DNA from 2 places in the Variovorax sp. PMC12 genome. Region 2 is predicted to be linked to the other one. Evidence: predicted binding sites of a transcription regulator. Region 2 holds the regulator's gene; the other holds the start of a gene.
What was found. The regulator sigma-54, encoded in region 2, starts transcription at its own class of promoters, with help from an activator protein. The targets are predictions, from matches to a motif close to TGGCANGNAANCTGCTTT.
Positions count from the first base shown of each region.

Region 1: the regulator sigma-54 is predicted to act here: its motif matches at 3,374-3,391, upstream of C4F17_RS17175 (ammonium transporter).

Region 1 is NZ_CP027773.1:3,714,174-3,721,881, reverse strand. It holds gene C4F17_RS17190 (amino acid ABC transporter substrate-binding protein) at 1-521, shown strand, start outside; gene C4F17_RS17185 (pyridoxal phosphate-dependent aminotransferase) at 518-1,753, shown strand; gene C4F17_RS17180 (hypothetical protein) at 1,781-2,083, opposite strand; gene C4F17_RS17175 (ammonium transporter) at 2,102-3,337, opposite strand; gene C4F17_RS17170 (TSUP family transporter) at 3,714-4,472, shown strand; gene C4F17_RS17165 (tripartite tricarboxylate transporter permease) at 4,604-6,115, opposite strand; gene C4F17_RS17160 (tripartite tricarboxylate transporter TctB family protein) at 6,129-6,617, opposite strand; gene C4F17_RS17155 (RNA recognition motif domain-containing protein) at 6,817-7,224, opposite strand; gene C4F17_RS17150 (DUF3820 family protein) at 7,405-7,641, opposite strand; gene C4F17_RS17145 (translation initiation factor Sui1) at 7,657-7,708, opposite strand, start outside.
Region 2 is NZ_CP027773.1:3,530,676-3,538,383, forward strand. It holds gene C4F17_RS16335 (ATP-binding response regulator) at 1-462, shown strand, start outside; gene C4F17_RS16340 (cytochrome b) at 576-1,169, shown strand; gene C4F17_RS16345 (YceI family protein) at 1,166-1,747, shown strand; gene C4F17_RS16350 (YceI family protein) at 1,791-2,447, shown strand; gene C4F17_RS16355 (hypothetical protein) at 2,487-2,744, opposite strand; gene C4F17_RS16360 (LysE family translocator) at 2,890-3,534, shown strand; gene C4F17_RS16365 (phospholipase D family protein) at 3,563-5,164, opposite strand; gene C4F17_RS16370 (RNA polymerase factor sigma-54) at 5,175-6,782, opposite strand; gene lptB (LPS export ABC transporter ATP-binding protein) at 6,803-7,597, opposite strand; gene lptA (lipopolysaccharide transport periplasmic protein LptA) at 7,594-7,708, opposite strand, start outside.

The sequences.
Region 1 (7,708 bases), 180 kb from region 2:
AAGTGCGCATGGCCACCAAGGTCGACTCGGGCATCACCACGCTCGACCAGCTTTCGGGCCGCAACGTGTCGGCCTCGACCGGCACCACCGCCGTGCAGCTGCTGCGCAAGCGCGAGCGCACGAACAACGTGTCGTACAAGACCGTGCTCGGCAAGGACCACCTCGAGAGCTTCCTGCAGCTGGAGTCGGGCCGCGCCGACGCCTTCGTGCTCGACGACAACCTGCTGGCCGGCATCATCGCCAACTCGAAGGACCCCGCCGCGTACCGCATCGTCGGCGAGGCGCTGGGCTCCGAGCCGATCGCGCTGCTGTTCCGCAAGGACGACCCGGCCTTCAAGGCGGCGGTGGACGACTCGCTGCGCCGCATGATGAAGAGCGGCGAGCTCGAGAAGATCTACACCAAGTGGTTCGTGGCCGCGATTCCGCCGAAGAACACCAGCCTGAACCTGCCCATGAGCGCCACGCTCAGGCAGCTGATGGCCGAGCCCAACGACAAGCCGCTGGAGACCTACGCCAAGTGACCACGGACATCGCAGCAACGGCCCCTGGCGTCTTCGAGCCGGCGCAGCGCGTGCGCGCCATCGGCGTCTCGGAGATCCTGCGCATCACCGACCATGCCAACGCGCTCAAGCGTGCGGGCCGCCCGGTGATCGTGCTGGGCGCGGGCGAGCCCGACTTCGACACGCCGCAGAACGTGCGCGACGCCGCGGTGCGCGCCATCGGCCGCGGCGACACGCGCTACACCGTGCTCGACGGCAGCCCGGCCATGAAGGCGGCGGTGCAGCTGAAGTTCAGGCGCGACAACGCGCTCGAATTCGCGCTCGACGAGATCAGCGTGAGCGCGGGCGCCAAGCAGGTCATCTTCAACGCGATGATGGCCAGCCTGGACCCGGGCGACGAGGTGATCCTGCCCGCGCCGTACTGGACCTCCTACGCCGACATCGTGCAGGTCTGCGGCGGCGTGCCGGTGCCGGTGGCCTGCACCGAGGCCAACGGCTTCCGGCTCGACGCCGCGCAGCTGGAAGCCGCGATCACGCCGCGCACGCGCTGGATCTTCCTGAACTCGCCGTCGAACCCGAGCGGCGCGGCCTACAGCGCGGCGCAACTCCAGCCGCTGTGCGACGTGCTGCTGAGCCATCCGCGGGTGTGGGTGCTGGCGGACGACATCTACGAGCACATCCTCTACGACGGGCTCGCGTTCGCGACGCCGGCGGTGGTGGAGCCGCGCCTGCGCGAGCGCACGCTGACGGTCAACGGCGTGTCGAAGGCCTATGCCATGACCGGCTGGCGCGTCGGCTACGGCGCGGGTCCGCGCGCGCTGGTCGCGGCCATGGCCGTGGTGCAGAGCCAGACGACATCGTGCCCGTCGTCGATCAGCCAAGCCGCGGCCATCGAGGCGCTGACCGGCCCGCAGGACATCGTGGCGGAGCGCTGCGCCGACTTCCAGGCGCGCCGCGATTTCGTGGTGGCCGCGCTCAACCGCGCGCCGGGCCTGGGCTGCCGCGTGCCGGAGGGCGCGTTCTACACCTTCGCGAGCTGCGCCGGCGTGCTCGGCAAGCGCACCCGCGGCGGCGACGTGCTGCAAAGCGACAGCGACTTCTGCCGCTACCTGCTGCAGGACTTCGAGGTGGCGGTGGTGCCGGGCAGCGTGTTCGGGCTGGCGCCGTACTTCCGCATCTCCTATGCGACGTCGATGGCGCAGCTGGAAGAGGCCTGCGCACGCATTGCCGCGGCCTGCGAAGCGCTGGAGTGAGCTGACGAGCCGGGGCCGGCTGGCGCCTCAGCGCAGCCCGCCCACATAGCGCGGCGGCGGCGTGGGCGGCTGGCCGTCGGGCTGCCGCGCCGCCAGCCTGGCCGCGCGCGCCAGCGGCTCCATCGCCTGCTCCAGCCGCGTGGCGAGCTGGTAGAGCTCCTCGTCCTTGGTGTCGGCCGCGTGCGCGCGCGTCATGCGCACGATCTCGGCGGCGTACTCGGCGTTGGTCGCCATCCACTCGGTGTCGGTCACGCGCCCGTGCTTTCGCCGCAGCGCCACGTGAAGGCGGGCGGCGAGGGCGATGCGTTCGCTTTCGGACATGGATGGCATGGTTCCTCCGTCGGTGGATCAACTCCCCAGTTGTTCCTTGTGCTGTGCAAGATCGAGGCCCAGTACTTCGCTGTCGGCCTCCACGCGCAGCCCGACCAGCACGTGCACCAGGAAAAGCACCACCGCCGTCCCCGTTGCGCTGTAGATCGCCACGCTGCCGACCGCGATCGCCTGCGTCAGCACGTCGCCGGTGGCGCCCGAGATGCGCGCGTCGGCGAACACGCCCGTGAGCAGTGCGCCCACGATGCCCCCGATGCCGTGCACGCCGAACACGTCGAGCGAGTCGTCCGCACCCAGCATGTGCTTCAGCCCGGTGGCGCCCCAGTAGCAGGCCAGGCCCGCGATGGCGCCGATGGCCAGTGCCGCCAGCGGCGTGACGAAGCCGGCCGCCGGCGTGATGGCCACCAGCCCGGCCACCAGGCCCGAGCACAGGCCCAGCAGCGAGGGGCTGCGCCGCACGATCCACTCGCCGAGCATCCAGCTCATGGCGCCGGCAGCCGCCGCGATGTGCGTCACCAGCATCGCCAGGCCGGCACGCCCGTCGGCCGCCACCGCCGAGCCCGCATTGAAGCCGAACCAGCCGACCCACAGCAGGCCCGCGCCCATCATGGTGAAAGCCAGGTTGTAGGGCTCGAAGGCCTCGCGCCCGTAGCCCTTGCGCGGACCCAGCGCATAGGCGCACACCAGCCCGGCGATGCCGGCGTTGACGTGCACCACCGAGCCGCCCGCGAAGTCGAGCGCGCCCATCTGCGCGAGCCAGCCGCCCGGCTCCCACACCCAGTGCGCGATCGGCGCATAGACCAGCACGCTCCACAGCAGCGCGAACCACAGCACCGCCGAGAAGCGCATGCGCTCGACGAAGGCGCCGAGCACCAGCGCGGTGGTGATGATCGCGAAGGTCAGCTGGAACATCGCGTAGACCGACTCCGGCACGTTGGGCGCCACGTGGCTCACCGCCACCTGGCCGGCTTCCTTCAGGTATTCGAAGCCCGAGAACCAGAAGCGGCCCGCGCCGCCGAGCCACGGCCAGCCCTCGGTGAAAGCCAGCGAGTAGCCCACGGCGAACCACGTCAGCGACACCGCCGCAGCGACCGCCACCACGGCCGCCATCGTGGCCAGCACGTTCTTGCGGCGCACCATGCCCGCGTAGAAGAGCGCGATGCCGGGCAGCGTCATCAGCAGCACCAGCGCGGTCGAGGTCATCATCCAGGCGGTGTCCGCCGCGTTGATGGAGGCTTGCGATGCCAGTGCCATGGTCGTTTCTTCTTCGAGTGTTGGGCTGTGGCCGGACGTGCACAAGTCGTGCCACATCGTTAACCAGCAGAAACACTTTGGTTTGCGAATCTACCTTCCGACTTAATGCAAAGCGGGTAATTCCTAATGCACTGGGCCGGTGCACGCCCTAAAGTCACGCCACTCGCGAACGGGCCCTGCTCGTGCTGCCGAGGGTCCGAGGAGACAGTTTCCAAGCAACTAGAAAAAAATGCTTCAAAGGCTCCGTACGAGATGCCGTGTTTGAGTTTGAAAGGCGCCGCTGGTCGGCGCCTTTTTTATGCCCGCGCGGCTTGAAGCGCCGTCGTCTCCTGCTACTTTTTTGATAGCGTTACCCCGGTGAGAGAATCCGTCCCCTATGGAAATGCTGGTGGTGACGGGCGCCTCGCTGCTCGCGGGTTTTGTCGATTCGATCGTGGGCGGAGGCGGGCTGATCCTGGTGCCGGCATTGTTTGCCGTGTTCCCGGGCGCACCACCGGCCACGCTGCTGGGCACCAACAAGAGTGCGTCGATATGGGGCACGGCCGCCGCCGCCGCGCAGTTCAGCCAGCGGGTGAAGATGCGCTGGGGCGCCCTGTGGCCGGCCGCGCTGCTCGGTTTCGTCGGCTCGATGCTGGGCGCCTGGGGCGTCACGCTGTTTCCGGGCGACTTCCTGCGCCGCGCGCTGCCGGTCATCCTGCTGGGCGTGCTGCTCTACACGCTGGCGCGCAAGGACATGGGCCGGCTGCATGCGCCGCGCTTCAGCGGCCGCGCCGAGACGCTGGCGGCCTGCACCATCGGCCTGTCGATCGGGTTCTACGACGGCTTCTTCGGCCCGGGCGCCGGCAGCTTCCTGGTGTTCCTGTTCGTGCGCTGGATGGGCTATGACTTCCTCAACGCCTCGGCCTCGGCCAAGATCATCAACACCCTGACCAACGCCGCCGCGCTGATATTGCTGGCCGCCAAGGGCCACGTCTGGTGGCACTACGGGCTGGTGATGGCGGTCGCCAACGTGGCGGGCAGCCTGCTGGGCACCCGCGTGGCGCTGAAGCACGGCGCGGGCTTCGTGCGGGTGGTGTTCATCGTGGTGGTGAGCGCGCTGATCCTCAAGACCGCCTACGACGCGTTCCTCAAATGAGAAAGGCCCGGAACCCCGGGCCTTTCTCCATTCAGGAACACCGCGGAACCGGCTCTGCCGGGCCGCAGGTGTTGCCCCCGGCAGGGGGAAGGCGCAGCGGACACGAAGTGCCGCGCAGCCTGGGGGCGAGCCTATTCCTCGACGAAGGCTTCCTCGCGCTTGGCCTTGATGGCCGGGAGCAGCACGATCCCCAGCAGCGCCACGGCAGCCACCAGCAGCCCGGCGGACAGCGGCCGCGTGACGAACACGCTCCATGCGCCGCGCGACAGCAGCAGCGCGCGCCGCAGGTTCTCTTCCATCATCGGGCCCAGGATGAAGCCCAGCAGCAGCGGCGCCGGCTCGGTGCGCAGCTTGATGAACAGGTAGCCGATGAAGCCGAAGGCCGCCACCATCCACACGTCGAAGGTGTTGTTATTGGTCGAGTACACGCCGATGGCGCAGAACAGCACGATGGCCGGGAACAGGAACTTGTAGGGCACCGTCAGCAGCTTGATCCACATGCCGATCAGCGGCAGGTTCAGGATGATCAGCATCGCGTTGCCGATCCACATCGAGGCGATCAGGCCCCAGAACAGCTCGGGGTTGCTGGTCATCACCTGCGGGCCCGGCTGGATGTTGTGGATCGTCATGGCACCCACCATCAGCGCCATCACCGCGTTGGGCGGAATGCCCAGCGTCAGCAGCGGGATGAAGGAGGTCTGCGCGCCGGCGTTGTTGGCCGATTCTGGCGACGCCACGCCGCGGATGTTGCCCTTGCCGAAGGGCACTTCGCCGGGGCGCATCTTGATCTTCTTCTCCAGCGCATAAGAGGCGAATGAGGCCAGCAGCGCGCCGCCGCCAGGCAGGATGCCCAGTGCCGAACCCAGCGCAGTGCCGCGCAGCACCGCGGGCAGCATGCGCTTGAAGTCGTCCTTGGTCGGCCACAGGCCCTTGACCTTGTGCGTGAACACTTCGCGCTCGTCGTCCGGCTGCGAGAGGTTGCCGATGATTTCGCCGTAGCCGAACACGCCCATGGCGATGACCACGAAGCCGATGCCGTCGGTGAGTTCCGGAATGTCGAAGCTGTAGCGCGCCACGCCGGAGTTCACGTCGGTGCCGACGATGCCCAGCAGCAGGCCCAGCACGATCATGGCCACCGCCTTGATCAGCGAGCCCGAAGCCAGCACCACCGCGCCGATCAGGCCCAGCACCATCAGCGAGAAATACTCGGCCGGGCCGAACTTGAAGGCCAGTTCGGTCAGCGGCGGCGCGAAGGCAGCCAGGATCAGCGTGCCCACGCAGCCCGCGAAGAACGAGCCCAGGCCCGCCGCGGCCAGCGCCGGACCCGCGCGGCCCTGCCTGGCCATCTGGTAGCCGTCGATGCAAGTGACCACCGACGAAGACTCGCCCGGCAGGTTCACCAGGATGGCGGTGGTGGAACCGCCGTACTGCGCGCCGTAGTAGATGCCGGCCAGCATGATCAGCGCCGACACGGGGGGCAGCGCATAGGTGGCGGGCAGCAGCATCGCGATGGTCGCGACCGGGCCGATGCCGGGAAGCACGCCGATCAGCGTGCCCAGGATGCAGCCGACCAGGCAGTACAGCAGGTTGGTGAAGGTGAAGGCAACGCCGAAACCGATGGAGAGGTTGTGGATCAGGTCCATGGTGTTTCTCTCCTCAGCCCGAAATGAATGTGGGCCAGACCTGGATCTGGAGTTTCAGCGCCCAGATGAAGGCCACATAGCTGCCGGCCGCCAGGATGGTCGCGAGAACCAGCACGTCGCGCAGCTTGAAGTGCTCGCCCGCCATGCTCGAGATGATCGTGAGCGCGTAGATCGCGATGATCATGCCCATGGCCGGCACGCCGATGCTGGGCAGGCCGCCCAGCAGCACGCCGAAGGCCAGGTTGGCGCCGAGCACGAAGGCCAGCGGCTTCCAGGCCCATTTGCCGATCGGGTCGCCGTCGGTGGTCTCCACCACCATCGCCTGGAACATGATGATGATCCCGAGGACGGCCAGCAGGATGCCGAGCATCAACGGGAAGTAGCCGGGGCCCATGCGGGCGCCGTTGCCGACGGTGTAGGTCGTCGCGCCGATCGCGAATGCGCCCCCCACGGTGGTGAACATGACTCCTGAAAAGAAGTCTGCCTGGCTCTTGATGCGCACTGTCTCTCTCCTCTTGTTATGGAGAGACGAGGGTCGTTCCGCGGGCCTGACCGTTGGCTGACCGGCACGGTACGAACAAATGCGTACCGCAGGGCAAGGGTTGTCCCGGCCGGCTTCGCTCGCCCTGAAACGAAAAAAGCTCCCGAAGGAGCTTTCTTTTCATTCAGAGAGCCGGAGCTCTCGGAGTGCGGGTGAGGGCTTAGTAGCCGCCGCGGCCACCGCCGCCGCCGCCGTAGCCGCCGCCACCACCGCTGCGGCCACCGCCGCCGCCGCCGTAGCCGCCACCACCACCGCCGTAGCCGCCACCGCCGCCACCACCACCGTAGCCGCCGCCACCGCCGGTGCGGGGGGGACGAGCTTCCATCGGACGGGCTTCGTTCACCGTCAGGGCGCGGCCCTGCAGCGAGTGGCCGTTCATGGCTTCGATAGCGGAGAGTGCTTCAGCATCCGAACCCATTTCGACGAAGCCGAAGCCCTTCGAACGGCCGGTGTCACGTTCCATCATGACCTTGGCGCTGACGATCGAGCCGAACTCGCCGAAAGCCTGTTCCAGGTCGTTGTCACGCACGGAGTAGGCGAGGTTGCCTACGTAGAGTTTCTTGCCCATTGAGGGACTCCTAATTCAAACCAACAAGACAAAGCGATGGAGTCCCAGAATCACAACAAACAAAATGCGCTGTGGCGCGAAACTGACCGATCACCAAAATACGTGCACGGGAGACGAAGCTCACAGACACGTAAGCCGGATTATCCAGCCCAATTGCAAAAAGGGTGGGAAATTCGTGTGTTATTGAGAAACATCGCGAGGCGACGGGCGGTTTCGCAACGGTTTGAGCAGGTCCGAGAGCCCGTTGTGGTCTATTTCATGCATCAAGGCGAGCAGCCGGCCAATTTCTCCTGAGGGAAAACCCTCGCGTGCAAACCAGGTCAGGTAATTTCCGGGCAAATCGGCAATCAGCGTGCCCTTGTGCTTGCCGAAAGGCATTTGGAGCGTCACGAGCCGCTGCAGGTCTTCGGGGTTCATCGGCGGTTTCCCGTTCTAGCCGCCGGCGCGCTTGACCGTGTGGCCCTGCTTCACGAGCGCCGCGATC
Region 2 (7,708 bases):
TTCGAGCTGCCGGCGGCGCCGGACGGCGCGGCGGTGACGCGCGCACTGCCCTCGCCGCAGGCCGGCAACGGCGCGGCGGCACACAACGCGCTGCCGCCCGGGCTGGCCGTGCTCGTGGTGGAGGACAACGCGGTCGTGGCCGACAGCCTGCTGGCGCTGCTGCGGCAATGGGGCGTGGCGCCGCGCGTCTACGCCAGCGCGGCCGAGGCGCTGGCGCTGGCCGACCTGCGCGCGCTGGACGCGGCGCTGTGCGACATCCGCCTGCCGGGCACGCTCGACGGCATCGCGCTGGCCGAACGGCTGCAGCGGCAGAAGCCGTCGCTCACCATCGCGCTGATCTCGGCCGACATCAACGAGGCCACCCAGCGCCTGGCGCTGGAGCGCGGCTGGCATGCGCTGCGCAAGCCGGTGCAGCCGGACGAGCTGCACGGGGTGCTGCTGAAGGCGCTGCCGCCGGGCTGAAGGCGTCCGGCTCGGCCTGCGGTTCCGCTGCCGTTGCAGCGCTGGCACGGGCCGTGCAACAGCGTCACGGCTTCCGATATATGCTCCGCGCACAGGCCGCCGGACCTGCCCCGATGTCCACCGCCACTCCTCTTTCTTCCCTCCCCGCCGATCCGCGCAACCTGCGCTACGGTGGCGTCGCCATCGCCTTGCACTGGCTGCTCGCGGCACTGATCGCGGGCTCGCTCGGCGTCGGCCTCTACATGACGGGGCTGCCGTTCTCCCCCCTGCGCCTGAAGCTCTACAGCTGGCACAAGTGGGCCGGCGTCACCATTTTGCTGCTGTCGGCGCTGCGGCTGGCGTGGCGGCTCGGGCACCGGCCGCCGGCGTTGCCGGCCACCATGTCGCCGTGGCAGCTCTCGGCCTACCGCACGGGCCATGCGCTGATGTACCTGCTGTTCTTCGCGATGCCGCTCTCGGGCTGGGCCTACAGCTCGGCAATGGGCGTGCCGGTGGTGTGGTTCGGCGCGCTGCCGCTGCCCGATTTCATGCCGGTCGACCAGCCCTTTGCCGAGGCGGTGCTGCAGCCGCTGCACAAGGGCTGCGCCTTCACGCTCGCGGGCGTCACGCTGCTGCACGTGGCGGCGGCGCTCAAGCACCACTGGATCGACCGGGACGGTCTGTTGAAACGCATGTGGCCCGCGCCACGCAAGGAATCCGCCGGATGAAGCGCCGTTACCTTTTCGTTCCCCTGGCCTTGCTGGCGCTTGCGCCGGGCATGGCCGCCTTCGCCGAGCCGCCGGCCGCGAAGCTGGTCGCCGACAAGAGCCAGATCGTGTTCGTCAGCAAGCAGATGGGCGTGCCGGTGGAAGGCACGTTCAAGAAATTCGACGCCCAGGTCGCGTTCGACCCGAAGAAGCCCGAGGGCGGCAGCGTGGCGCTGCGCATCGACACGGCCAGCGCCGGCTTCGGCATTCCGATGAGCGACGCCGAACTGCCCAAGGCGCCGTGGTTCGACGCGGCGCACTTTCCGCAGGCCACCTTCCAGTCGAGCGCGATCAAGGCGCTGGGCGACGGCAAGTTCGAGATGACGGGCAAGCTCACCATCAAGGGCACCGCGAAAACGGTGACGGTGCCGGTCGGCATCGCCCCCGCCGGCGGCAACCAGGCGGTGGCGACCGGAAGCTTTACGATCCAGCGCCTCGACTACAAGGTCGGCGACGGCGAATGGACCGACACCTCGATGGTCGCCAACGAGGTGCAGGTGCGCTTCAAGCTCACCATCGCGGGCCTGGGCCCGCTGTGAAGACCCGCCAGGCCGCGCCGCTGCTCACTCACTCCACTCTTTCATGACACACCCAGCCACCGCCGTGAAGAAAAAGCTCATCCTTGCCGCGCTGCTGTCGGCCGCGGCCTTCTGCGGCAGCGCCGCGGCGCAGGACTACACGGCGCCGCCCGTGGCCGTGAAGCCCGCGGGCGGACCGAAGAAGAACGCGAACTACGTGGTCGACCCGACGCACACCTTCGTCATGTACGAGATGGGCCACTACGGCACCACCACCAACCGCGGGCGCTTCAGCACCAAGGATGGGTCGGTGCAGATCGACGGCACCGGAACCAGCGGCAAGGTCGACATCACGATGGACATCAGCTCCATCAACACCGGCGTCGACCTGCTCAACCGCCACGTGCAGAGCAAGGATTTCTTCAACGTGGCGGAATTCCCGACCGGCCGCTTCGTGGCCGACCGGATCGACATCAGCGGCGACAAGGTGGTCGACGTGCCGGGCACGCTCACGCTGATGGGGCAAACGAGGCCGGTGACGCTGAAGGCGGTGCGCTTCAACTGCTACCTGAGTCCGCTGATCAACCGCCAGGTGTGCGGCGGCGACTTCGAGACCACGGTGGAACGCAGCGACTGGGGAATCACCTGGGGACTGAACTTCGGGTTCGAGAACAAGGTGAAGCTGCTGGTGCAGGTGGAAGCGGTCAACGTCCAGCCGTAGGCGCTTCCGGCGCCGTGGCTGGCGGCCCTGCCGGCCTGCCTACCTGACGATGGTCTTGCCGGGGCGGCTCGCGGCCAGCGGTTCGTCGCCGTCGTCCTTCGGGGATTTCAGCCAGTCGCGGGCGGCCATCAGGGCACGCGGAAGATTCAGCAAGACCAGCATCCAGGCACCCATCGCCACCGCCATCACCGCACCGAACAGCAGTTGCTCGGCCAGCGGCGCATCGCTCCAGTAGAAGAAGCTCAGCAAACAGGACAGGATCAATGCCCAGATGGCCAGAAGGTAGAGATTTTTCATTTTTGTGCACCGCGGAAGTCGGTACACAAAATGTAAACGAAAACATAATTTTAGTACTACTTAAAGTTTACTTTTCAGTCGTTGATCAGCGTGACTTTCTCCACGCTATTCACCCATTTCAAATTTCCACCAAGAGGCAGCCCCGATGGACAACACCCTTTCCTTGCTAGGCATCGCCGGCGCGATGGCGGTGGGCGCGATGAGCCCGGGCCCGAGTTTCGTGATGGTGGCGCGCACGGCCGTGGTCTCGCGCGGCGACGGGCTGGCTGCGGCGCTGGGCATGGGGGCTGGCGGACTGGTCTTCGCCATCGCGGCGCTTGCGGGACTGCAGGCGGCGTTCCTGGCGGTGCCGGGGCTCTACCTGGCGATAAAAGGCTTCGGCGGCGCCTACCTCGTCTACCTGGGTTTTCGCATCTGCCGCGGCGCGCGCCAGCCACTGGCCGTGACACCCGATGTGGGTAACTCCCCCGGCCGGCAGGGGCGTGGCGGCCGCACCTTCCTGCTGGGCCTGGCGACCCAGGTCAGCAACCCGAAGACGGCCGTGGTCTACGCCAGCATCTTCGCCGCCTTCCTGCCGCGCGAGGTGCCGCTGGTGCTGGCGCTGGCGGTGCCGGCCGTGATCTTCTGCATCGAGACCGGCTGGTACGCCATCGTGGCGCTGGCGCTTTCCTCGGCGGCGCCGCGCTCGGCCTACCTGCGCTACAAGGCCTGGATCGACCGCGCGGCCGGCGGCGTGATGGGGCTGCTGGGGGTGCGGCTGGTCTGGTCGGCCTTGCGCGGCGGCCACTGACCGGGCACCGGCCGCGCCTGAAGCAGGCCTAGAGCAGGCTCTCGGGCGTCAGCGGCGCCAGCAGTTCGAGCATGGTGCGGTCCCAGAAGCCCGAATCGGGCTCCTCGTGCAGCACCGTGATCTGGCCGGCATCGTCGCTGACCCATTCGATGCGCCCGTCGTTGTTGCCTTCGGCAAAGCGCAGCCGGTAGGCGCCCTGCTGCTTGAGCACGTCGAGCAGCTTGAGCATCTGCTGCGCCATTTCGGGGCTGTGGATGATCAGGCCGATCTCGGTGTTCTGCGATTCCGAGCGCGGATCGAAATTCATCGAACCCACGAACAGCGTGCGCCGGTCGATCACCGCCGACTTCGCATGCAGCCGCCCGACCGTGGTGCCGAAAAGCCCCAGCCGCACGCTGCGCCGGGTGCGCGTGGAGCTCAGCTCGTACAGGTCGGCGCCGAGCTTGAGCATGTCGGGCCGGTAGCGGCGGTAGGCGGTGTGCACCAGCGGCTCGTCGGTGGCTGCCAGCGAATTGGTGACCACGCTGATCTTCACGCCGCGCCCGCGGATCTCGCGCATCACCTCGAGCCCCGTGGCGCCCGGTATCAGGTAGGGCGAGACGATGGTGACCTCGGCGCGCGCGCGGCGCATCTGCTCGACCACGTTGTAGCGCACGCTGTCGACGTCCAGCAGCGGCACGCCGCCGTACGACGCGGTCTTGCCGATCACGCGGTCGGGCGAGTCGGCATAGGCCTCGGCCAGGGTCCAGATCAGGCCCAGCCTGCCGGCGTTCAGGTCGTCGGCGATCGGGCTGTAGCCCAGCAGGTCGTTGGGCGCGGGCGGCGGCGGCGGCGGGGTGGTGTCGGCGCCGGTGGCGGCGTCGAAGCGGCGCTGCAGCTCCTCGCGCGAAAGGCTGCTCGCCACCACCGACTGCACGGGGCGCACATAGGTGCTGTTCCAGTACTGGTCGAACAGGCTGCCGAGCCGGGGAATGAGCGCGCCGGTCACGAAGGTGTCGAGGTCGAGAAAGTTCTCGCCCGCCGTGCGCGTGAAGTACTGGTTGCCGATGTTGCGCCCGCCCGCCACCGCCATCGCGCCGTCGGCGATGAACAGCTTGTTGTGCATGCGGCGGTTCACGCGGCTGAAGTCGAACAGCGAAGCCGCGAAGCGCCTGACCAGGCTGCTGCGCCCTGCCGGGAACGGGTTGAACAGCCGCAGCTCTACATTCGGCGTGGCGGCAAAGCCGAGCAGCAGTTCGTCTTCGCCCGATGTGTAGAGGTCGTCCATGAGCACCCGCACGCGCACGCCGCGCAGGGCGGCGTCGCGCAGGGTGCGCAGCAGGTAGCGGCCGGTCTCGTCGTTCTCGATCTGGTAGTACTGCACGTCCAGCGTGCGCTGGGCGCGGCGCGCCAGCTCGATGCGGGTGGCGAAGGCGAAGTCGCCGCCGGGCATCAGGCGAAAGCCGCTCAGGTCGGGGTCGGGCTGGGCCGCCATCGCGAGCTTGCCGAGCGCGGTGTCGGGCGACACGGCCATGGCCTTGGTGGGCGGGCGCGGCGCCTCGTCGGGCAGGGTGGCGCAGCCGCTGAACAGCAGCACGGCCAGCAAAGCGATCACCCAATGGCCCCAGCGCGACATCGGGAGACGGCTCATCGAAGGCTTTCTACAGGGCCTTGCGCAGGTTGGCGGGCGCAATGCGCAAGGCTTCGCGGTACTTGGCCACGGTGCGGCGCGCGCACTCGATGCCCTGCTCCTTCAGCATCTCGGAGATCTGGCTGTCCGACAGCGGCTTCTTGATGCTCTCGGAGCTCACGAACTGCTTGATCAGCGCGCGCACCGCCGTGCTCGACGCATTGCCGCCGGTCTCGGTGCCCAGCGCCGAGCCGAAGAAATACTTCAGCTCGACCGTGCCGAACGGCGTGGCCATGTACTTGGCGGTGGTCACGCGCGAGATGGTGGATTCGTGCAGGCCCAGTTCGTCCGCAATTTCGCGCAGCACCAGCGGGCGCATGGCCAGCTCGCCGTGCACGAAGTAGCTCTTCTGGCGCTCGACGATGGCGTTGCTCACGCGCAGGATGGTGTCGAAGCGCTGCTGGATGTTCTTGATGAACCAGCGCGCCTCCTGCAGCCGCTGCGACAGCGCCTGGCTGCCCTCGCCCTTGTGCGACTTGAGCGCGCCGGCATAGATGTCGTGCACGCGCAGGCGCGGCATGACCTCGGGATTCAGCATGACGCGGAACTTGACGTTGGTGCCGCGTCCGGTCTTGGTGACGATCACGTCGGGAATGACGATGTTGCGCTCGACGTCGACGAAACGGCGCCCCGGCTTGGGCTCCAGCCGCGCAATGACCTGCAGCGCCGAGCGCACCAGCTCTTCGCTGCTGCGGGTGAGCGTGGCCAGGCGCTTGAAGTCGCGCCGCGCGAGCAGTTCCATCGGCTGCTTGCAGATGGCGATCGCGGTCTTGTAGACCTGTGCCTGCTCTTCGTCTTCGTCGTCGTCCTCGGCGGCCAGCGCGCGCAGCTGGATGCTCAGGCATTCGCCGAGGTCGCGCGCCCCCACGCCCACCGGCTCCAGGCTCTGCAGCAGGCCGAGCGCCACCTGGAAGTGGTGCACCAGGTCGTCGAACTGGTCGTTGTCGTCGCCGGCCAGGCCCGAGGCCAGCGCAGGCAGGGAGTCTTCGAGGTAGCCGTCGTCGTTGAGCGACTCGATCAGGAAGCGCAGCGCGGCGCTGTCGTTCTCGCTCAGGCGCAGGCTCAGCGCCTGGCGGTGCAGGAACGACTGCAGCGATTCCTGGCTGCGCGCGAGTTCGGTGGCGTCGGCGCGTTCGTCGTCGCCCAGGTTGTTCTGGCGCGCGGGAGCGTCGCTGCCCCACTCGCTGTCGTCGGGCGCCATGTCGACGGTGCCGTCGCCTTCCCAGTCGGGCTCGCGCTCGGCGATCTCGGCGGCGGGGCCGTCGGAGTCGGCCGTGGTGGTGGTGGCGGTCTCGGTCGAGGCGGTGGAGGTGCTGGCGGGCGGCGGGGTGAAGTCGCTCTCGCCGTCGCCGCCGTCACTGCCGTCATCGCGCGCAGCGGGGGCGTCGGCGGTGTCGAGCCCGAACTCCTCGCGCGCCGCTTCTTCCGCGGTGCGCTCGAGGAAGGGGTTCTCGTCGAGCATCTGCTCCACTTCCTGGCTCAGTTCGAGCGTGGAGAGTTGGAGCAGCCTGATCGACTGCTGCAGCTGGGGCGTCAACGCCAAGTGCTGCGAGACGCGAAGGGACAGCCCTTGCTTCATGTGGAGAACCCGACCCTTCCTTACATACGGAAGTGTTCGCCTAGGTACACCCTGCGTACCTCGGCGTTGTCGACGATCTCCGAGGGCGTACCTTGTGCCAGCACATGCCCGTCGCTGATGATGAACGCGTGATCGCAGATGCCCAGCGTTTCGCGCACGTTGTGGTCGGTGATGAGCACGCCGATGCCGCGCTCTTTCAGGAAGCTGATGATCCGCTGGATTTCGATGACGGCGATCGGGTCGATGCCGGCGAAGGGTTCGTCCAGCAGGATGAAGCGCGGCTGGGTGGCCAGGGCGCGTGCGATCTCGACGCGGCGTCGCTCGCCGCCCGACAGCGCCAACGCCGGCGAATCGCGCAGGTGGTCGACGCGCAGGTCGGCCAGCAGTTCGGACAGGCGCTCTTCCATGTGCTGCTTGGACAGCGGCGCGAGCTTGCCGCTCGCGTCGGGCTCGTGCTGCAGTTCGAGCACGGCGCGCACGTTTTCCTCCACCGTGAGCTTGCGGAAGATCGAGGCTTCCTGCGGCAGGTAGCTCAGGCCCATGCGCGCGCGGCGGTGGATGGGCATGTGGGCGATGGGCTCGCCGTCGATGGTGATCTCGCCCGCGTCGGCGCGCACCAGCCCGACGATCATGTAGAACGAGGTGGTCTTGCCGGCGCCGTTGGGGCCGAGCAGCCCGACGACTTCACCCTTCTGCACGTCGAGCGAGACGTCCTTCACGACCGTGCGGCTGCCGTAGCTCTTCTTCAGGCCGCGCGCCACCAGGCGACTGCCCGGTGCGCCGTTGGCTTCCTGGGTTCCAGCGGTTTCGATCACTTGCGGGTTTCTCCATCGCCACCGAGCGTGGTGGTCGAGCGCAGGCCCGTGCCGGGCGCGGGCGTGGACGCTGCCGGCGCGGCCGGCTTGGCCCCGGCCGGTGCGCCGGGC